Regions from separate parts of the Halobacillus sp. K22 genome, predicted to be linked through region 1. Evidence: riboswitches for the same ligand, from Rfam matches in the RefSeq annotation. Region 1 holds a riboswitch; each other region holds the start of a gene.

The links. Region 1 has a riboswitch for S-adenosylmethionine ahead of ACTWPM_RS13035 (methionine ABC transporter ATP-binding protein). Riboswitches for the same ligand answer to the same signal wherever they lie in the genome.
Region 2: linked by a shared signal. The riboswitch ahead of msrA (peptide-methionine (S)-S-oxide reductase MsrA) and the one ahead of ACTWPM_RS13035 (methionine ABC transporter ATP-binding protein) in region 1 are both predicted to bind S-adenosylmethionine.
Region 3: linked by a shared signal. The riboswitch ahead of ACTWPM_RS16205 (methionine biosynthesis PLP-dependent protein) and the one ahead of ACTWPM_RS13035 (methionine ABC transporter ATP-binding protein) in region 1 are both predicted to bind S-adenosylmethionine.

The regions. Positions count from the first base shown of each region.
Region 1 is NZ_JBQQCN010000017.1:34,650-42,045, forward strand. Features, by position in the region: gene ACTWPM_RS13000 (MBL fold metallo-hydrolase) at 1-512, opposite strand, end outside; gene ACTWPM_RS13005 (sulfurtransferase TusA family protein) at 553-1,122, opposite strand; gene ACTWPM_RS13010 (rhodanese-like domain-containing protein) at 1,164-1,460, opposite strand; gene ACTWPM_RS13015 (DsrE/DsrF/DrsH-like family protein) at 1,477-1,956, opposite strand; gene ACTWPM_RS13020 (metal-sensitive transcriptional regulator) at 2,017-2,274, opposite strand; gene ACTWPM_RS13025 (DUF421 domain-containing protein) at 2,432-3,154, shown strand; gene ACTWPM_RS13030 (DUF302 domain-containing protein) at 4,194-4,577, opposite strand; SAM riboswitch class I at 4,773-4,887, shown strand; gene ACTWPM_RS13035 (methionine ABC transporter ATP-binding protein) at 5,029-6,057, shown strand; gene ACTWPM_RS13040 (methionine ABC transporter permease) at 6,047-6,709, shown strand; gene ACTWPM_RS13045 (MetQ/NlpA family ABC transporter substrate-binding protein) at 6,721-7,396, shown strand, end outside.
Region 2 is NZ_JBQQCN010000034.1:30,268-37,663, reverse strand. Features, by position in the region: gene ACTWPM_RS18745 (DinB family protein) at 42-527, opposite strand; gene ACTWPM_RS18740 (gamma-glutamyltransferase family protein) at 704-2,317, shown strand; gene ACTWPM_RS18735 (chromate transporter) at 2,357-2,926, shown strand; gene ACTWPM_RS18730 (chromate transporter) at 2,923-3,453, shown strand; gene ACTWPM_RS18725 (AIM24 family protein) at 4,271-4,969, shown strand; SAM riboswitch class I at 5,147-5,266, shown strand; gene msrA (peptide-methionine (S)-S-oxide reductase MsrA) at 5,385-5,858, shown strand; gene eutH (ethanolamine utilization protein EutH) at 5,988-7,106, shown strand; gene ACTWPM_RS18710 (peroxiredoxin-like family protein) at 7,157-7,396, shown strand, end outside.
Region 3 is NZ_JBQQCN010000025.1:27,909-35,304, reverse strand. Features, by position in the region: gene ACTWPM_RS16220 (UPF0158 family protein) at 1-18, shown strand, start outside; gene ACTWPM_RS16215 (homocysteine S-methyltransferase family protein) at 68-1,117, opposite strand; gene metC (cystathionine beta-lyase) at 1,177-2,376, opposite strand; gene ACTWPM_RS16205 (methionine biosynthesis PLP-dependent protein) at 2,373-3,482, opposite strand; SAM riboswitch class I at 3,562-3,666, opposite strand; gene ACTWPM_RS16200 (hypothetical protein) at 3,929-4,192, opposite strand; gene ACTWPM_RS16195 (YdhK family protein) at 4,441-5,022, opposite strand; gene ACTWPM_RS16190 (CAP domain-containing protein) at 5,341-6,123, opposite strand; gene ACTWPM_RS16185 (SDR family NAD(P)-dependent oxidoreductase) at 6,506-7,261, shown strand.

The DNA.
Region 1 (7,396 bases):
TCAAATACATGTTTAATGTTCACACCCATTTGGTCAGCGAAATTCACATATACATCGGTTTTACGGGTGGAGTCGATAATAGCTGCTTCTCCGTTTGATACGACCATGTAAGATAAGCACCCTTTACCAATGCGTACAAATTGGTAAAGTTCACCACCGTCCGTTAAATCGCTGACTTTAACAGGCATTAAGTGTTCGCTCCAAGCTTTCATGCCGCCTTCTAAGGAATACACATTTGTAAACCCAGCGTCGTCCAGCATTTCTGTGACCATTTGGGAAGATCCGCCTTTGGCACAAGCGACTACGATATCCTTATCTTTTGGAAGCTGATCTTCAATTTCTTCCACGCCATCAAGCAGGTCGAAGTAAGGAATATTCAAATAATTGAAGCTCTCGCTTTCGATTTTCCAATCTTGAAAAGCGTCTTCCGTACGGACATCCAGTAAAAACAGTTCTTCTTTTTGAAGTACTTTTTCAGCTAAATCCTTAACTGAGATTTCTTTTATTGCCATTTCAAATTACCCCCTAAGGTATATTTTTGTTTAAAAAATTTTATGAACGGAGTGACGTCGTTTGGCCGGACCACTCGCTCATTCCTGGTACAACATTGTAAACACGTTCAAAACCTTTTTCCGTAAGCTTTTGGCAAGCCAGGTCACTGCGGCTGCCTGTTCGGCATACCACATAAACATCTTTCGTCTGGTCAACTTCATTGATTCGCTCATCTAATTCACCCAGTGGAATAGATACGGCCTGTGGAATATGCTCGAATGCATATTCTGCTGATTCACGCACATCCAAAATGAGGGCATTATCATCTTGCAGGTTCTGTGCCAATGCCTCGTTGTCAACTGTGGCCGGGTGTAACTTCTCACCTGATTCGTCACTGGCTTTACGAATAAAGTGTTTTAAGACGGAGTCTTCTTCAATGGTCCCCAGGTATTGATGACCGGCACTCTTGGCCCAGGCTTGAAGATCGGCCTTGGAACCTTTATCTGTAGCCTGAACTTCTACTACCTCTCCAGAATTTAAGTCTTTTATCATTTTTTTCGTTTTTACAATAGGCATCGGACACGCAAGTCCTTTAGCATCTAACAAGTGATCTGCTTTAATATCCATCATTTCATCCTCCTATAACCCCAAAGGGTATATCATTTAGAAAATTATTCAGTAGGTCCGTTCCAATCCAGCATACCGCCGTCCATATTAGTGACATCGAAGCCATTTTGCTCAAGGAACTGTGCAGCACGCCCGCTGCGGCCCCCGGACCGGCAAATCATTACATAGCTCTTGGATTGATCCAATTCGTCTGTACGAGCTTCTAATGAGCCGAGAGGAATATGTGCAGCACCAGGAATCTTTCCGGCGGCTACTTCTTCATCCTCACGAACGTCAATTAGATTCAGTGATTCATTTTTGTTCAATTTCGCTTCCAGTTCTTGCGCAGTTATTGTTTTCATAAAAGTTGACCTCCTATTAAATGAACAGGTTTACGTTACCGTCTTCAGCATCGCCAATATAAGCAGCAACGCCCGCATATTCAATTTCATCAAGCAGTTCTTCTTTTTGAAGCCCTAAAAGATCCATGGTCATCGTACAAGCGACAAGGTTAACATCTTGTTCCTGCGCCATTTCAATCAAGTCAGGCAACGGCATAGCATTGTGTTTTTTCATTACATCTTTAATCATTTTCGGGCCGAAGCCAGCATAGTTCATTTTAGATATGCCCATTTTATCGGCACCTCTAGGCATCATTTTTCCAAACATTTTCTCCATGAAATTCTTCTTAACAGATACTTGTTCATCTTTACGCAGAGCGTTTAACCCCCAGAATGTGTGGAAAATGGTCACATTGTGATCATAAGCGGCTGCCCCATTAGCAATAATGTAAGCGGCCATCGCTTTGTCATAATCTCCGCTGAACAAGATGATATTCGTTGATTTTGTCTCAGACATCTTAATCCTCCTAATTTATTTTATACATATACGTGTATGGGTATTTGAATTGGTAAAAAATTATCGGCTTTTAACTAGAAGCTGAACAGCCTCGTTAATGGAATCTTCTGTGTTTTGGCTATCACTTGATTCCTGAATGCACTCCACAAGGTTGGAGCTGACGACTAAACCGATGGTACGCTCAAGTGCACTTCTAGAAGCAGACAGCTGAGTGATGACGTCTTTGCAATCTTTATTTTCTTCCATCATTCTTAGGACGCCTCTTAACTGTCCTTCTAGACGTTTTACTCTATTTTTCATGGCTTCGTTGTACTCCATTACGATTCCCCTCCCTTTATGAAGATTTCGTTTGCTGTGTGTTAACAGTACATGACTTATAATATACCCCATAAGGTATAATGTCAACAGGTTAATAAAATGAAAAATGGATAAAACGTTATGTCGTAAGCAAACCTACGTATAGGTGGTGAATCAATTGGATTTATTGTGGGATATATTAAAGGTTTTAGGGAGAATTATAACCATTCTCCCATTCTTACTTGCTATAGGGTTATTTATGGGGAAACGTTCAATCGGTGAACTTCCCGTATTTGATTTCTTAGTGGTTCTTGTACTCGGGTCAGTGGTGGGAGCTGACATTGCAGATCCGAACATCAATCATATTCATACGGTAGTAGCTATGATAGCAATTGCTTTGCTGCAGAAAGTGATTGTTTGGAGTAAACTAAGAAACCGCAGACTTGGAAAGCTTATGACTCTTGAACCGACGGTGGTTGTTTACAATGGACAAATAGTCGAAAAGAATATTAAGAGTATAAACTATTCTATTGATAATATCCTTCAGATGCTTCGGGAAAAGGATGTTTACCATATTGACGATGTTGAGCTTGCCCTAATTGAAGCGAGCGGGATGATCTCTGTAAAATTAAAACCGGAAAAAGAAAAAATTACGAGAGAGGATTTTCAGCTTTTAAATAGGGGTGCGGGTTATGATATCCCGCTTATTTTAGACGGTGAGTTGCAAAAAGATATTTTGAAACGTTTGGATAAAGATGAGGAATGGATGGAGAACCAATTGAGAGCTTGTGGTATCACTTCTATCAAAGACATATTTTATGGTGCTATTACGAATCACGGGGAATTTCATTGTTCGATCAAAGGAAAGAAGGTCCCAAACCTTCCACCGATAGGAAACTAAGAGCGATTTTATAACATAACCTCCCGTTTGCGTAAGACTCAGTTTCGAGATATCTAGTGAGAATTAGGTCCTGCGGGGGACGATTTCGCTTTCCGGCCCTGCACGACGCAGGGTCGTTCGACGTTGCCACACGACGTGGCGTTCTTAGTCGAACTTCTTCCGGGGTAAGCTTCCTCAGGCTTCGCCTTCCGGGATCTTACCGATCATGTTCATCCCGTTCTTACACTTTTATTAATCCTAAGCTTACATCAAGGCATAAACGACAAGGAGAGGCTATCCAGCTCCAGCACCTAGCGTCTAGTGAGACTTCCCTCACTTCTGTACGATAAGGCAACATCGAATCGCTCCGCTCTTCGTGTTTTCTTTATCTCCGCCAGCTCAGTCCAGTCCATACGCCGCTGCCCAAGGTGCTTCCGCTTTTAACCGAGGAGTCTTCATCGTCCCCCTACGGACCTAGCCGAATCAGAAACTCGAAACCACTTAACCCCCTGTTTGCTTGGTGAGAAAAAAGCATGGGATAAGGCGTGTATTATTATGCTAGAACGTTGTGGAAAAGCTTGTCATAGAAGTATTTAGGACCTATTTCGAAGGAGAGCATTCTCTCTTCTGGAAGGGTCCGTTATTCTCTCGCGGCAGGGTTGGTGGGGAAATGGCGAGACTCCCATGGGAGAAGGAACTAGGTGAGATCCCACATGGAGTGAAAACGAGCGAGGAAGCTCACCGTTCCCCCATAGGAAAGTGTTCAAATGTGGAATCACCCTGAAAGACACGACCAGCATAAGCCGACCATCAAAAGGATGGCGGTTTTTCCATCCGTTGATGAGCGGCTTATGTCTCGAGTGTCTGGGTGATGGAACAAGACGAGTTATTTCCCCACCAGCCCGCTGCTCATATCGTAACGGACCCAAGATATCTCGAATTCGATTCTTCAAGTATCCGGTCCGATCCTTTAATAAGCTTCTTATGAAAATCACAACCAGATTTAACAGCACTAAATAAAGAGGAGGGATAATTCAATGATTATCCCTCCTCTTATACGTTATACGCTTTGATCCATGCAGTGGATTAATCGTTTCTCAATGTCTTCCGCGAGTCTCTGGATTTGTTCATCTTCTACCAATTGAATGAGGGCAGTTGGTCTAGGCATACCTATCTTCGTCGTGCCTCCTTCAGAGTAAACGACCATTTTACACGGTAAGAAATAACCAGCAAGGGTATTTTCATTAAGAATGCGTTGAGCTTCCTTAGGGTTACATACTTCCAATACTTTAAATTCTTTCTCAAATTCTAATCCTTTTTCATTAAGTTTGTCTTTAATATCAAAATTCCATAATACTCCGAACTGGGCTTCTTTAAGGCTGGCTTCTAAACTTTCTACTGCCTCTTCGATTCCTTTTTCTGTTTCTACTGTGTAATGAAACATGTTTGAACCTCCTTTTTAAGCTCTCGGTTTCAGCATACCCGTTCAGGTATGAAGATAATCGTATATAAATAGATTTAATGATAACTAGCAGGAGATTTAGTGGGGAATTTTTCGAAAAGTTTAGCAGATTAAATTGACAAAGCTGATGAGCTATAATAAGATAATCACCATCCAATTTAAAAACGAATAAATATCTTCTTATCTAGAGAGGTGGAGGGACTGGCCCTACGAAACCTCGGCAGCGGGACTGATGCGTCATCAGAAACTGTGCCAACTCCAGCAGGTGCTTTTTGCACGTGAAAGATGAGAAGAGACGGTTCTCATAAATTACGTATGGCCAGAGCCCCTCTTCTTATCTTTTAAGAAGAGGGGCTCTTTTTATGTTTAACGCTCAGAAGTACATAAGAAAGCTGATAATTGGAAGAATCCAAAAACAAAGGGGGGACCGTTCATGATTGATTTTGAAGGGGTTTCAAAGATCTATGAACACAATGGAAATGAGTTGCGAGCTGTGGATCAAGTTGATTTAACAGTGAATAAAGGAGAAATCTTCGAGGTTATTGGTTATAGCGGAGCAGGAAAAAGCACGCTTGTTCGTTTAGTTAATTTACTGGAATATCCTTCGGAAGGCCGGCTCCTGGTAGATGGTAAAGATTTAACCCAACTATCTAAACCTGAGTTGCGAAAAGTCCGGAAACGAATTGGCATGATTTTTCAGCACTTTAATTTGCTGGAGTCTAAAACGGTACGTCATAACGTGGCATTTCCATTGGCGATATCAGGGGTGTCGAAAAAAGATATTGATGCACGTGTAGAAGAAATTCTGGAGTTCGTAGGCTTGTCAGATAAAGCCAGGCAGTACCCGGACCAGCTATCCGGCGGACAGAAGCAGAGGGTGGGAATTGCAAGGGCTCTAGCCACCTCACCGGATATATTGCTATGTGATGAAGCGACATCTGCCCTTGATCCTGAAACCACCAAGTCTATTCTTAAACTTTTGCGCAGAGTACGAGACGAATATAACATCACGATTCTTATGATTACGCACGAAATGAATGTGGTCCGTGAAGTGTGCGACCGTATCGCAGTCATGGAACACGGACGTGTGATTGAACAAGGATCCATATTTGACTTGTTTTCCCAGCCGGAACATCCCACTACAAAAAACTTTGTAAGAACGGTGATGGAAAATGAAATTCCTGCATCCATCCTGGAGGGGATTGAAAAGCGGGGAGCAAGCCGTCATATTTACCGGGTGACCTTTGTAGATGAAAGCGCGGGCCAGCCTGTACTTTCCCAAATATCGAAGTCCTATGAGGTGGAAGTGAATGTGCTTTTCGGACAGATTACAGAGCTTCAGGGCATTCCGTTTGGACATTTAGTGGTGGAACTTCAGGGAGAAGATAAAGAAATTGTGAGAGCGATCGACTCAATTCAGCGTTCCGTAACGGTTCAGGAGGTGGAAGCACATGCAGGTTAACTTAATGGATTTTTGGCCGAGAATTCTGGAAGCTACCAATCAGACCCTCTTAATGGTCGGGATCTCTCTGCTTGCAGCTACATTAATCGGTCTTCCTCTCGGCATTGCATTAGTAGTTACAAGAGACGGGGGACTGCTTGAAAGTAAACCTATATTCAATGCGCTTAGTTCAGTAGTTAACTTCTTCAGGTCGATTCCATTTATCATCTTACTGGTAGCTATCCTGCCAATTACAAGATTTATTGTAGGCTCATCTATTGGTACAGCCGCAGCAGTTGTGCCGCTTGTCATATTTTCAGCGCCCTATATTGCGCGGCTGGTAGAGAGCAGTCTGCTTGAAGTGAAGTCAGGAGTTATTGAAGCAGCGGAGGCGATGGGAGCGTCACCCTGGCAGATTATCGCGCGCGTATATTTACCGGAAGCGTTGAGTTCCATTGTATTAAACCTGACCATTGCCACGATTGGCCTTGTAGGTGCTTCGGCAATGGCCGGATTTGTAGGCGGCGGTGGTCTTGGTGACTTGGCTATTTCTTATGGTTATCAGCGTTTTGAGACGGATATCATGATTGCGACCGTACTTCTTCTCGTCGTCATTGTGCAGATCACTCAAACAGTAGGAAATTTTGTATCTAAAAAAATTCGCAGACAATAGGAGGTCTCATCATGAAAAAATTATTTATTTTATTAAGTTTAGTAGCTGCCATTGGAACCGTATTAGCGGGGTGTTCCAGTGAAAGCAGCGGAGCAGAATCAAGTGAAGGATCAGAAGAGAAAAAGGTGGTTAAAGTTGGACTGAACGGGTCTGGCGTGCCGATCTGGGAAAAAATAAAAGAAAAAGCAGCCAAAGAGAATATTGAGATTGAGTTAGTCGAGTTTTCGGATTATGTACGTCCTAATATGGCACTGGCTGATGGAGATATTGATTTAAACGCGTTTCAAACAGTCTCTTATTTTGACTCCTTTATAAAAGAACATGATCTGGACCTGGCGCCAATTGGGACCACATTAATCGCTCCCATGGGAATATACTCTGAAAAATATGAGGATGTAGAAAACATCCAAGAAGGAAGCACCATTGCTATACCAAAAGAGGCCACCAATATGGGTCGGGCTTTATTACTTCTTGAAAAAGCAGGACTGATTGGACTGTCTGAGGATTTTGATGGAAATGGGAACCTGGACAAGGTTCAGGAAAACCCTAAGAATTTAAAATTTGAACCGATCGTTGCTGCCCAGACTCCTCGCGTACTTCCGGATGTTGCTGCCTCTATCATTAACAACGGAGTAGCCGTCGAAGCCGGGTTTGTTCCTGTAGACGATGCCATCTTTATTGAAGATG
Region 2 (7,396 bases), on a different contig from region 1:
AGAAAATCCTCCCTGGGCGGCTTGCCGCAGGGAGGATTTTTTTATTGAATATGAGCTTTTACTTCTTTCATCTGATCTAAATGACGAAGCTCGTGCCAGCCGATAAATTCTACCCACTGCTCGAGATCCAGGTCTCCGAAAGAGGGATGAGGGAAAGCGCGATTCTGCAGCGTTTCCTGATCCTTATTATGAATCAGAAAATAAGTAGCTTCACGAGTATGTTCCAACCCTTTCTTTGCTTCTTCTAACGTATTAAATTCCCCTTTTGGTTTCAGTGTTTCAGGTGCTTCCACTTTATAGTCGCGATTGGTAGTTTTGTGCAGGGGCTTTTCATTTACCTGCTGCTCATCCCCCTGTTTGATCGCCTGATTCATCTGATGCACAATCATTTGTTCCATTAAGTACAAATGCTCTAAGACTTCTAAAATAGACCAGGATTTTTCGTCCGGTTTTGTGCGTGCTTGCTCGTCAGATACCTCTTCAACAAAAGCTAGTAATTCATTTCTTTTTTCATCTATTCCGTACATCTTGTAAACATCCTTTCCAAGTATAGGATATTTCGAGTTTACCATATGTAGCACCTAATTTTCCTTGATTGAATATGTAAACGGTTTTTCTTTTAATAGGAGACATAGTAAAATGATGAGAAGATTGAAAAAATTTACTTTTCTTCTTTTCTTACAAGTGAAAGGAGCACGATTAAATGCAGCACTTAGACTATCTCTATCATCCCTATGAGACCGCAAGAAATTCTACCATTGCGAAAAACGGAATGGTTGCAACTTCCCAGCCGCTTGCTTCTCAGGCTGGATTGTCCATTTTACAAAAAGGAGGAAATGCGATAGATGCAGCCATAGCAACCGCCGCCGCTCTAACGGTTGTTGAACCTACTTCCAACGGAATTGGTTCAGACGCCTTTGCTCTCGTATGGACAGAAAATAAACTTTATGGACTGAATGGGAGTGGTCATTCACCTGCCTCGATTTCTACTGAAGAAATAAAAAACCGAGGGTACGAAGAGATTCCGAAATTTGGCTTTGAGCCCGTTACTGTTCCAGGAGCACCCGGGGCCTGGGCAGAATTATCACGCCGTTTTGGAAAGCTTCCATTTAAAGATTTATTCGCTCCAGCTATTCAATACGCGGAAGAAGGATATCCAATCTCTCCTGTACTCGGGAAGTTCTGGCACATGGCTGCAGCAAAATTCCGTGAAACATTAAAAGGAGAAGAGTTCACCCACTGGTTCGATACCTTTGCCCCAGATGGCAAAGCTCCTGAAATCGGTGAGGTCTGGAAATCGGAAGGCCATGCCCATACACTGAGAAAAATAGCTGAAACCCATGCGGAAGACTTTTATAATGGAGAAACTGCAGATCGAATCGATGCATTTTCTAAACAATACGGCGGTTTTATTTCTAAAGAAAATTTGGCCAGCTATCAACCGGAATGGGTAGATCCTATTTCCGTGAACTACCGTGGCTATGACGTGTGGGAAATACCGCCGAACGGCCAGGGTCTTGTGGCACTTTCAGCTTTGAACATGCTGAAAGGTTTTGACATACTTGAAAAAGAAAGTGATTCTACATATCATAAGCAGATAGAAGCCATGAAGCTCGCTTTTGCAGACGGAGAAAAATACATCGCTGATGCCTCTTCTATGGAAGTAGGCATCGATGATTTATTAAATGATGATTATTCAGCTGAACGCAGATCTTCTATTACAGAAGAAGCTGAAGTGCCGGAAGCGGGCGTACCCCCGAAAGGTGGAACCGTGTATCTGGCTGCCGCGGACGGGGAAGGGAATATGGTATCGTTTATTCAGAGCAATTACATGGGATTCGGATCTGGATTAGTGGTGCCTGGCACTGGTGTTGCTCTGCAAAACCGGGGGCATAATTTTACTATGGAACCAGGGCACGCGAACTCACTTGAAGGAAACAAAAGATCTTATCATACCATTATCCCCGGTTTTTTAACGAAAGGAGACCAGCCCGTCGGACCATTTGGTGTCATGGGCGGATTTATGCAGCCCCAAGGGCATGTGCAGGTCGTCATGAATACGGTTGATTTTCATTTAAACCCACAGGCCGCGCTTGATGCTCCCCGCTGGCAGTGGATGAAAGACAAGACAGTGTGGGTAGAGCCGAACTTTCCTAAACATGTTGCCGAAGCTCTCGCGCGCCGTGGACATGACATCAGCGTGCAGCTGGAAACAGGTGCTTTCGGGAGAGGCCAGCTCATATGGCGTGATCCAGAAACGGGAGTTTTATATGGCGGCACTGAATCAAGAACAGATGGCACGATCTCCGCTTACTGAAGGAAAGAGGAGAGTCGGATTGGAAGGAGAGGAGAAGAAATGCAGCAATGGAATCTCTTTATAGCCTTTTTTCGTGTGGGAATGCTCGGTTATGGAGGAGGTCCTGCTTCCATTCCGCTGGTCCATAAAGAAGTGGTTGAAAAATATAAATGGCTCTCAGACGATGAATTTGGCGATGTGCTGGCATTAGGTAACTCGCTGCCAGGTCCTATTGCTACGAAAATGGCCGGGTACATAGGTTATCGTGTTTCCGGAATCATAGGAATGTTAAATGCAGTATTAGCGACCATTCTTCCTACGATTGTGATTATGATCGTCCTAATTATTTCCTTAAATAGTTTGCGTGATCAGCCCTGGGTCAATGGCATGACACAAGCTGTTGTCCCGGTTGTAGGAGTTATGCTTGCCAAGCTGACTTATGATTTTCTGAAAAAAGCTCAGGGGAGTCTGGGCTGGGTGGTCTCACTATCTCTTGGGGTGGGCTCTCTTTTACTGATTGAATGGATAGGCCTGCACCCTGGCCTGCTTATCTTTGCGCTATTAATGTACGCTTTACTTAAGCCTGTTAAAGATAAGTCTAATTTAAAAAGTCAGGAGCAGTCGTCATGATCTTATGGAAACTATTTGTTGCTTTTTTTATACCTGGAATAGTCGGTTATGGTGGAGGTCCTGCTTCCATCCCTCTGGTAGAAAATGAGGTTGTGGGGCGATTTGAATGGATGAGTGTGACGGAGTTCAGCGAAATGCTTGCTATGGCGAATGCGCTGCCAGGGCCGATTGCAACGAAAATGGCTGGTTTTATCGGCTATCAGCAGGCGGGTGTCCTGGGGGCAGTGGTCGGTGTCTTTGCCACAGTTGCTCCATCGCTTATTTTAATGATTGTCCTATTGAGTTTCCTATATAAATTCAAGGATTCTCCTAGGGTCAAGCGGATGACTAACTTAATCCGCCCGGCAATTGCCGTGCTTCTTGGGATTATGGCCTATCAGTTTTTCTGGAATTCCTATGAATCAACAGGTTTCCTGCAAACGGCGATCCTTATCGTTGCGAGCTTCTTACTACTGGAAAAAGTAAAGCTGCATCCTGCCTTTGTAATCCTTGGATCTCTCATCTACGGCGCCTTATTCTTAGGTTGACCAAAACGAATTAATAAACAAAAGGGCCGGATTGTGTAAGGCTCTGGACCGAGATAAATTGGGATCCTTTACGATATAAGGGAGGGGGCTGGTGGGGAAATAACACCTCTTGTTCCATCACCTAGACACTCGAGACATAAGCCGCTCATCAACGGATTGAAAAACCGCAATCTTTTTGATGGTCAGCTTATGTTGGTCGTGTCTTTCAGGGTGATTCCACATTTCCCCGCCAATCCAACTTTATTAGGGCAAACGACACCATTCTAAAGAGAGTATCCTTTCCTCATTACCCTGACTGAAATGCTTATATAACAGGCTATCTCGCATAGTTCCAACATGAAAAAAAGTATATACGCCCATGTGGTTTTTACTTCTCAAGCGGATGAAAAACGAACAAGTTTCGAGTTTCTGATTTGGCCAGGTCCGGAGGGGAACGGGGAGACTCCTGTGGGGTAAACATGATCGTTGAGACCCCGGAAGTCGAAGCCTGAGGAGGCTCAGCACAGAAGAGGTTCGACTAAGAACGCTACGTCGTGTGGCAACGTCGAACGACCCTGCGTCGTGCAGGGCCGGAAAGCGAGTTCGTTCCCCGCAGGACCTAATTCTCTCACTAGATATCTCGAAACTGAGTCTTCCACAAACGGGAACGTATCTGTAATAATCGACAGAGATTTAAGGTAGTACAAGAACTCATAGCTTCCAGACTCTCTTTAATCCTCAGTCCAGCAAAATTCCCCTGGGTGAAGAAGGAGTACCATAGGAGTAGAGCGAATATCCTGCATAGGAATCAATTTTGATTAAAAAGGGAGAGGAAAGAATGAGCAAATACTCCATTGAACAATTTATAAGAGAAACAAAGCAGGACGATGCCGAAAATGAATACTTTGAGTTGGAAACACCGCGGATTCTGGAAGTAAACTTAACGGATCAGGTATGGGCGAAAGCGGGCTCTATGATCTCCTACAACGGGCAAATCAAGTTCGAAAGAGAAGGGTTTCTTGAGCACGGCGTAGGCCGCTTTATGAAGAAAGCGATGAGCGGGGAGGGTAGTTCCCTTATGAAAGCTACCGGACGCGGCAGCCTTTATTTAGCCGATCAAGGTAAAAAAATTACCATTCTAGAACTGGATAATGAAGAAATCACCGTAAACGGCAATGATCTTCTAGCCTTTGAGCCAGGCGTGGATTGGGATATTCAACTGATGAAAAAAGTGGCTGGAATGATGTCTGGCGGGCTGTTCAACGTCAAACTGCAGGGAAGAGGAAAAGTAGCGATCACTTCTCACTACGAACCGCTCACGATCATGGTGCGTCCAGGGCAGCCAGTGATCACTGATCCGAATGCGACGGTAGCCTGGTCGGGGCATCTGCAGCCAGAATTTCGAACAGATATCAGTTTTAAAACCATCATTGGCCGGGGAAGTGGAGAATCGATCCAAATGGAATTCAATGGTGATGGCTTTGTCATCGTCCAGCCGTTTGAAGAAGTCAGCACTTCAGGAGATCGCGGCAAATAAGGGTTTGTCGAATGAGAAAAACCTTAAAAATAGACGGGCATTTTTTAAAGGGAATCTGAATAGGATAACAAAACGAGAGCTGAATATGTTTTTTCCAAAAAAATTCAAGCTTCATCCTTTACTTCACTGCTAAAACATTGTAAGATATGAAATAACTTAAAAATAAATAACGGAAACTTCTTATCCAGAGAGGCGGAGGGACTGGCCCTTTGATGCCCGGCAACCATCGAATCAATCTAAGGATTGACGAGAACGGTGCCAATTCCTGTAGGATGGTGACATCCTAAGAGATGAGAGGATCGTACGGACTATTATACGACCCCTTTTCTTGGATAAGAAAAGGGGTCTTTTCGTTGTCATATACCCGTAAAGGCTCTCGATAGAAGTTGCGTTAAAAGGAAAGGACAGATGAGAAATGGCAAAGGCAATTTTTGGAGCAGGGTGTTTCTGGGGAGTAGAAGCATTCTTTGAAAAGTTTGAAGGCATCACATCCACACGTGTAGGTTATATTGGCGGGGACTTGGATAATCCTTCCTATGAACAGGTTAAAACGGGGAAAACGGGTCACGCTGAAGCGGTGAAAGTAGAATACGACCCGACTGTAATTACTTATTCTGAACTCGTAAATATCTTTTTTGAAACCCATGATCCAACGTCTAAAAACCGTCAGGGTGCCGATATCGGTCACCAATACCGCTCTGCGATTTTTTACAACGATGCCAGTCAAAAGTATATTGCAGAAGAAAAGATTAAAGAGTGGGATGAAAAAGGTACATTCAAGCGTCCGATCGTTACTGAGGTCGTTCAGTCCACCACTTTCTATGAAGCGGAAGAGCATCACCAGAAGTATTTACAGAAAAATGGTTCGGTAGCATGCGGAATCGGCTAAATAAATCTTTCCTTAGCAGGCGCTCAGAGTGTTTACTCTGAGTGTTTTTTTATGAACGAAAAGTTAGGCGCGGGACTTGGAAGGGAAAACAGTGAACGGAACGAAAAGAGAGAGTAAGAGGAAGATTTCATGAAGGGGGGAGCAGATTTGCTATGGATCAATGAATCGATAGTAATCATCATGTGTATTTTTATGGTGGCAGGGGCTTTGGATTACTATGTACTTAATCAGCGATTATCGTTAGGGAAGCATTTCTATGATGCCTTTATGATGATGGGGCCGCTAGCCCTATCCATGGTAGGGATCATTTCGCTCGCCCCCGTCTTATCAGAGATCACTGCACCTGTCATTAGTCCAGTCTTTAGAGATATGGGCGCTGATCCCTCCATGTTTGCTTCTATGATTTTAGCGATTGATATGGGAGCCTATTCCCTCTCAGAAGCTTTAGCCTTAACAGATGAAGCGGCTGTATTTTCCTGGGCATTTTTAGGAACCATGATGGGACCGACCCTCGTCTTCACTATACCGGTCGCCCTTACCATCATTCAAAAAGAAGACCGGCCTTACTTCGCAAAAGGAATTTTAATCGGAATTGTAACAATCCCTGTGGGCTGCCTGGCAGGAGGTGCGATCGCAGGATATGAATGGTTGTGGATGCTGCAGAATCTAATGCCGGCGCTGTTTCTCTCCGTCTTTATCGGAGTGGGTTTATGGCTGTTCACAAATGGGGCGATACGTGTATTTGCCTGGTTTGGAAAAGGGGTTGAAATCCTAATTATTACGGGACTTGTCGCCATTACGATTGAAACGCTCACCGAATTCACCCTTATCTCAGGATTGGCTCCTCTTTCTGAAGGAGTCTCTATTGTAGGTAGAATTACAGTTACCCTTGCCGGTGCTTATCCTTTGATTGCTTTTTTGAATCAAAAAGGAGAAAAGTTATGGAATCGGTTGAGCAATAAGATCGGTTTAAATGCTTCAGCTATGACCGGCCTGCTCGCTTCTCTTGCCCATCACTTACCGATGCTTGCTATGATGAAACACATGGATCGCCGCGGGAAAGTTGTTAATTCAGCTTTTGCCGTAAGCGGTGCTTTTGTGCTGGGCAGCCACTTTGCTTTTGTAGCAGGAGTTGAAAAAGATATGATCGTTCCAGTGATAACTGGAAAGCTGACCGCAGGAGGACTTGCTGTATGTATAGCTTTATTTTTAACAAGGGGAACTGAGCAAATCCCTTTAACCAAGTAAACAACTAGGTTATAATCGACGTGAATCAAACCATAAAGGAGTTTTTTCTTGTGAAGACAGAAATGAAAGAGCGCTACAACGAATACATTGAAAAATTCAAAGCGACGGCTCCTGAAGATGTGCAAAAGAAAATGAAGCAGGCCATTCAAGAATTGGAGCAGTCTTCTGACGGGAAGGGTCTCGCTGAAGGCGAAAAAGCTCCCAACTTCAACCTTCCTGATGCGAAGGGAAATTCTATAGAATTATACAAACAGCTGGAACAAGGACCTGTTATTCTGACGTTTTACCGG
Region 3 (7,396 bases), on a different contig from region 1:
ATTCCATACAAAAAATAAATTTAGTCATATAACCGCCTGTCCGAATTGCCGGACAGGCGGTTTTTATTTATGCTTTCGTCTTATAAGAAGTGATGTGATCCTGCAGCGTATCGTCACTGCCGAATAGGAAGTGTTTTTCCATATCCGGTGAATACGTGGAGTTTACAGCTGTACGGCCAACGGTTTCTGCTACTTCACGAAGCATAGCCGGAGAAGCTCCGCAGCAGAGTCCCAGATAATTTACGCCAATGCTGTGTGCCTCTTTGGCCCACTCAGCAAGCTCATAACGATTCGTGTAAAGCGGATCGAGTGACGTTGGGAACGTTGTTTCTGTCGGAAGTGTACAAGCACAGCCTCCGTCCGGCAGGTTGAAGAAGGTAGGGTGTTCCTCCGTTGTCCGGTAAGGAATCGGAAGGGCGCCTACATAGCCTTCCACTGTATTACGGATTTTCTCAACGAATGGCTGCATAGTCGCCGGCCCGCGGAAGCAGTTCATTCCCACAACAAGAGCACCTTTTTCTTTTAACAAACGGCAGGCTTCTTCTACCTCATAGCCGTCCCTTAGGATATTTTCGCCCATCAGTCCGAATGTGATGACGGCAGGAAGACCTTGTTTTTGGATTTCTTCAAGGGCAATCAGTGCTTCCTCATAATAATAGAAGGTTTCCCCGTTCACAAAGTCCACGCCTTCTTCTTTACACCAGCCGATCATTTCTGCAAACATGCTTCTTGTTTTTTCAACAGCTTCAGGATCATCCGGGTTGAACAAGTTCGTGTTAGAAATGTTCCCGGCTACGAGTGCTTCTTCCTCCGGGTGCTCCTGCGCAACCTCTTTGGCTAGACGGATGGCCTGGCGGTTAAGTGGCTCAAGTAACTCTTCTTTGCCGATGATTCTCATCTTTTCGCGGTGCCCGTTATAAGTAAAGGCTAAGACGACGTCGGAGCCTGCGAGCATATAGTCACGATACGTTTGCTTTAGTGCCTGTGGGTTATCAAGGGCTACTTCGGGTACAAAGGAACCGGCCTGTAAATAGCCGCGACGCTCCAGTTCAAATAGGTATCCTTCTCCACAAATAACGGGTCCATCCTGTAATCTCTGTTCTAATGATCGTTTCATTTCATTCAACAACCTTTCCATTTTGTAATAGTAGTTTTATTTGAAAGCTAATGCCCTTTTTACAGGGACACGCTGACTTTCTGTCTGGTTCGGGCAGCTGCCTGTAAAGCTTGTTCAATGTCTTCAATTAAATCACCAGGGTGCTCAAGACCAACAGAAAGCCTGAGCAGACCATCGGTAATGCCTCGTTTCGCTCGTTCTTTTTCCGGCATTGCCGCATGGGACATGGTGGCCGGATAGGATAGAATCGATTCCACAGCACCCAGGCTCACAGCAAAGACAGGGAGGCGGATCTGCTCCACAAACGCTTTGGCCGCTTCTTTATCCGGCAGCCGGAAAGAAAGTAAGGCCCCTGCTCCGGTAGATTGTCTCCGGTGGATCGGATGACCGGCGTGGTGGGAAAGACCTGGATAGTAAACCTCTTCCACAAGTGAGTGATCTTGCAGGTGAGAGACGATCTTCAATGCCGAATCCGACGATTGCTTCAACCGGGCCCCGAGTGTCTTGATCCCCTGGATCAGCTGGTAGGAATCCTGAGCGCCAAGAATGGAACCGAAGGAGTTTTGAATAAAAGCGAGTCTCTCTCCAAGTTCTTCATTTTTAGTAACGGCGAGCCCTGCAATGATATCGCTGTGCCCGGATAAAAACTTGGTGGCACTATGCAGGACAATATCGGCGCCTAGCTCAAGCGGGTTCTGATAGAGCGGTGTCATGAATGTGTTATCCACGAAGGTTAAACAGCCATGGGCTTTAGCAAGCTTTGCCACTCCTTCAATATCTGTAATATTTAAGCAAGGGTTTGAAGGGGTCTCTACATAAATGACTTTTGTATTGGACTGGATTGCTCGGCTCGTTTCGTTAAGGTCAGTCATATTAACGAAAGTGTGATCGATATTGTATTTACCGAGCATTTCGGTAATTAACCGGAATGTGCCGCCATAGACATCTTTGGAAACAAGTACATGGTCCCCGGCGGAAAGCAGCATAAAGGCAGAGGAGATAGCTGCCATTCCTGAGGAAAAGGCGAGGCCGCGCGCGCCGCCTTCCAAGTTAGCGATCGTATCTTCAAGCACCTGTCTCGTTGGATTGCCGGACCGGCTGTAATCATAGGGGCCCATCGTATCGAAGCTTTCCTGATGGAAAGTGGACGATAAGTAAATCGGGACGTTCACAGCACCTGTAGCCGGTTCTTGATGACTTCGATTATTCGCAGAACCATGGATGAAACGAGTTTCCAACTGATCGTTTTCTGGCCTCATTGTATTTCCTCCTTTTGAATAGCAGAGAGAGCCTGCTTCAAATCTTCAATCAGATCTTCTTCATGTTCTGTACCTACGGAGAAGCGAAGCAGCCGGTCGCAGATTCCGCGTTCTTCCCGTTCTTCTTTTGGAATATCCGCATGGGTCTGCGTTGCCGGGTACGTAATGAAGCTTTCCACTCCTCCGAGACTTTCGGCAAAAGAGATGACCGACAAATTCTCAAGAAATTCAGAGATACTGGAAGGATCCTCAACTCGGAAAGAGATCATTCCTCCTTTTCCAGGATAAAAGACTTCTCTAATGCCCGGATCGTTTCTTAGAAACTCAACAATGGCCTTCGCATTCGCCTGCTGTTTATCGAAACGAAGCGGCAGGGTCTTTAATCCACGTATTAAGAGCCAACAGTCAAAAGGGGAGAGGACAGCACCTGATGAATTTTGGAAGAAAGCGAGCTTCTCACAAATCTCTTCTCCTTTGGCGACGACCACACCGGCTAATACATCGTTGTGCCCGCCAATATATTTGGTAGCGCTGTGGATCACAATGTCCGCTCCTAAATCCAGCGGCTGCTGAAGATAAGGCGTTAAGAATGTGTTATCGACAATGAGCAGGAGGTTGTGTTTCTTAGCAATCTTTGAAACTTCTTCTATATCCACTTCCTGCAACAGCGGATTAGTCGGCGTTTCAAGAAAGATAGCTTTTGTTTTCTCAGTAATGACACTCTCGACATCCGTGAAATCGGAGTAGGTCGAATGAATTTGATAAGCATCTGCATAGTGTTCGAGTAACCGGTATGTCCCGCCGTAGATATCTTCCGCGACGATCAATTCTTCGTTTGCACGGAACAGGGAGAGGATCAACTGAATAGCTGCCATTCCTGAACTGCAGGCGAAGGCTTGATCGCCGTTTTCAAGCTGGGCCATGCCTTCTTCGAGAAGATGGCGTGTCGGGTTTTTCGTGCGGGTATAATCATATCCGGTGGATACCCCGAGTGATTTATGCTGATAAGCGGTCGATAAATAGATGGGCGGATTCACAGCCCCTGTTTCTTCATCACTGTTATTTCCTAGCTGGGCTAGTATCGTTTCAATCCTGTTCCGTGCCATGGTGATCATCTCCTTCGTAAAAAAATGGATATAAAAAAGGACCTCCTTGAAGAAGAAGGTCCTTTATGTATAAAGAGTCTCCTTATCTTCAAGGTATAACTACTACCTTCTGGATTTAGCACCGTGCCAATGGCTGGTTGCTGAGGTATCAAAGGGCCAGTCCCTACACCTCTCTGGATAAGTTTTATTATTATGTAATTTTTGGAAAAGCAACTGTTGAACACTTTACATGAAAGGTATGCTTAAATCAAGAATGATATTAAAAATTACTAAAAATTTCTTTCAAAAATTAGGCGGTTATCATTTCGCTTGCGATTTACAATACAGGAAAACAATTCAAGAATCAAGAGAGTTTTCAGAAAAAAATAATTTTTCTAAAACTGATACTTTGTTTGAAAAAGATCATTTAACCCCCCAGTCCACCTAAAGACAGGGGGGAAATGATTTTATGCATATTGCTGAAGCTGCTTAAACATTTGTTCGCCTTCTTTGTTCAGGACGTTCCCTTTTCCATGACACTTCGCGCATTTCTTCATGTAACTGGTTTCTTCGACGGCCATCTTCCAGGCAAGTGTCTCATTCGCATAGTTAACACGCTGGTAATGATCAACAATTAAATTGGCTTTACCATCATCATATTCCTTATACTTTCCAGTTCCATGACAAAGAGGGCATACGTTATATAAAGTACTCACCGATTGAGTTTGCATTACGCTCACTTCCTTATAGTTTATTATTATAAATTATGATTGATTTTACGTAATATTCAGTCTATTTGCAAGGTAATTTTCTGTGTTTTCCAAATATAAAAAAGAAAAAAAGTCATGAAAGTGGATAGAACAAGGGTCAGGGCATTTGTTAAGATATTGTGAACGCGCGTAGGAAGAGAGAGGATATAGTTTTATATAAGTGTAAAATAGTCATTAAGAAACCCCCGATTGACGGGGGGCTGTAATTTCTATTTAGCAGATAATTCGGCTTCTGTAACCCACTTATGATTGGTCACTTCTTGTCCGCTGTCCGTGTCTGTATAGTCCACCATATAAACCGTTGTTTCTTCGGCAGATTCCACTTGGGCTTTAGCTCCACTCATTCCGTCACTATGGTCTGCATTCACGGTTACTTCTGAACCTGGATCTAACTTTTTCTTGGAGGGATCTTTTACTTCTTCATGAATGATCCATTTATGATTCTCCACTTTGTCACCAGTGGTAGAGGATGTATAAGATACGCTGTAAGCGGTGGTTTGATAGGCTCCTGTTATCGTTGCTTCTGCTCCATTCATTCCAGGCATATGCTCAGCGTTAATCTCAGCCTTACTCCCTGGAGGATAGGCTGGGTTTTCCGCTTTGTGCAAACCTTCAGGCAGTTCACCCGAACCGGAATGGTCCATGCCTGCATGTTCATCGTGAGTGGATTCTGAAGAAGCACTTTCCGTGCTTTTTGGCGAATCATTGGTCTGCTCAGCATTGCTGCAAGCACCTAACAATAGAACTGAGGCAAAGATGAGACTCCCTAAAGCGAATGTTGTACGTTTCATATTTTTCTCCCTTCAAGAAAAAAACTTTTAATAGATACAGATAAAATATACCCTGGGTACGTATGTATAGTCAATCGCTTTATTCTATATTTTTACAAATGAATGTGCTAGATATTGCAGTTGTTTTTACCCAGAGAGGGCTGGTACTAAAGAGGTTGTTAAAGACTCGCTTTCCGTGTCAGCACACCTAATTGCAGGTAGGGGGCGGCGCAATAAGGTAGGTTCATGACGCAATAGAGTGGGGCTACGGGTACGCACCCGCTATAAGAAAAAGCCACCGGGATCTGTAATCCCGATGGCTAATATGCGTAGATCTATTTATTTACCAATGAACATTTGTGTCCAGTAGTTTCCGTCTTCTACATAACCGACCCCGATGTGTGTGAAGTTCGGATTCATGATGTTTTTACGGTGACCTTCACTATTCATCCAGCCCTGGACTACTTGCTCAGGAGAAGTATGGCCCATAGCGATATTTTCACCAGCCGTACGGTAGTCGATGCCATATTCTTTTAACATATCAAACGGAGATCCGTAGGTTGGGCTTGTATGGGAAAAGTAGTCATTTTTCTGCATATCAAGAGACTTGTCTCCCGCGACAGCACTTAACTCTGTATCAAGTTCGAGAGGTTCTAGTCCCTGCTTCGCACGTTCCTGGTTGGTCAGTTCGACGACTTGCTGTTCAAAATCTGAGACTTCAGATTGGTCGGCTTGATCTGTGGTATTTTCTTGAGGAACGGCCTGTTCGGACGGCTGCTCCTGCTGTTCAGGCTGAGCTTCAGGTGCTTGCTGAGCAGGTTCTGCTGGTTCTTCCTTCACAGGTTCTTCCTGAACTGGGGCTTCTGGCTGTTCAGGTGTCTCTTCAGGCTGAGCCTGAGTTTGGAATTGCTCCAGAAGAGACTGAATATCTACTTGTTGGATATTTTGACTCTTTAAAGCTTCTTCATTTTGTTGAACCCAGTTCACCACATATTCTATATGAACATTTCCTTGCTGGAATTTATGAGACTCGGTGTCTCCTGAAGATGCGAGAGAAGTAGCTGGAGAAGCTAGTAGTGATAGTGCAAGAGCTCCTGATAGAATCAATGATTTGCCTTTCATACTCGAATTCCTCCTTGAAAGTTATGTTTTTGGAACAATTACATCCTATCATCTGGTTTTTGTAATAATATTGGATTTTTTTAGCAAGAAAGAGGCGAGCTTAACTATGAACATCTCTTAGGGAAAATTATCGCTTCGGTGAAAGCAGATAGATCTTTAATTTTGGGGAAATTTAAGTACTACTATGAAAATAGTAAAATAAATGTCTTTCTGGAATTTTTATCATTTAGTAGTATAAATTAGCTGCGTCAGATGGTTGACAGGGGTTTTAATACCTTGGTTTTTTTACAAATATGTCTGAGATGTTACATCCATCCTATTAGAAATTTTAAGAATGACTGCCTAAACAAAAGGGAAGGGAACAGGAGAAAGGATGAGGCTAATGAAATTAGAAGGAAAAATAGCACTAGTTACAGGTGGATCAAGAGGACTTGGAAAAGTCATCAGTAAACAGCTTGCTGCTGAAGGAGCGCGGGTGGTGGTGAACTATGGGAGAAACCCGGACCCGGCTAATGAAACCGTGGAAGAGATCAGAAAGAAAGACGGAGTAGCCATCGCTGTGCAGGCAGATGTAACCGATGAGGATTCCGTGGATGAACTTCTCCGTGCGGTTCAGGAATCATATGGAGAGAATGTGGATATTGTCGTTAATAATGCTTCGGGATCTCAGCCGGAGTACTCCCTTGAGGAAAATACATGGGAAACGTACATGGATCAGCTGCAGTTTTTTGTTAAAGCGCCATTAATTCTGACAAAAGCGGTGCTGCCAGGTATGAAAGAGAAGCAATTCGGCCGTATTATTAATATTGGAAGCGAAGTGGTCCAGCTGGGAAATGCCAATTTCTCAAACTATGTAACAGCTAAATCAGCCATGATTGGCATGACCCGTTCCTGGGCAAATGAACTTGGACCTCACGGTATTAATGTGAATCTTGTTAATCCAGGTTTTATTCCTGTAGAGAGACATGGAGAGGTAGATCCTTCTACCCTGGAGGATTACAGCAGCCAGCTGCCTCTTCGGCGTATGGGTAAACCTGAAGACATAGCTAACTCAGTTGTATTCTTGTCATCTGATGATTCGCAGTTTATTACCGGACAATCGATCTCCGTTAATGGAGGAAACACATTCGGGATTTAATGAAGTAGAGCTCACTTCTCGGTAACCTTTCAGAATTCGTGGAAGCCTGACTGAAAAAATAGGTTCTGTAAAACCTCAATATTGACTTTGCAGATAAGCTCCCGTTTGTGGAAGACTCAGTTTCGAGATATCTAG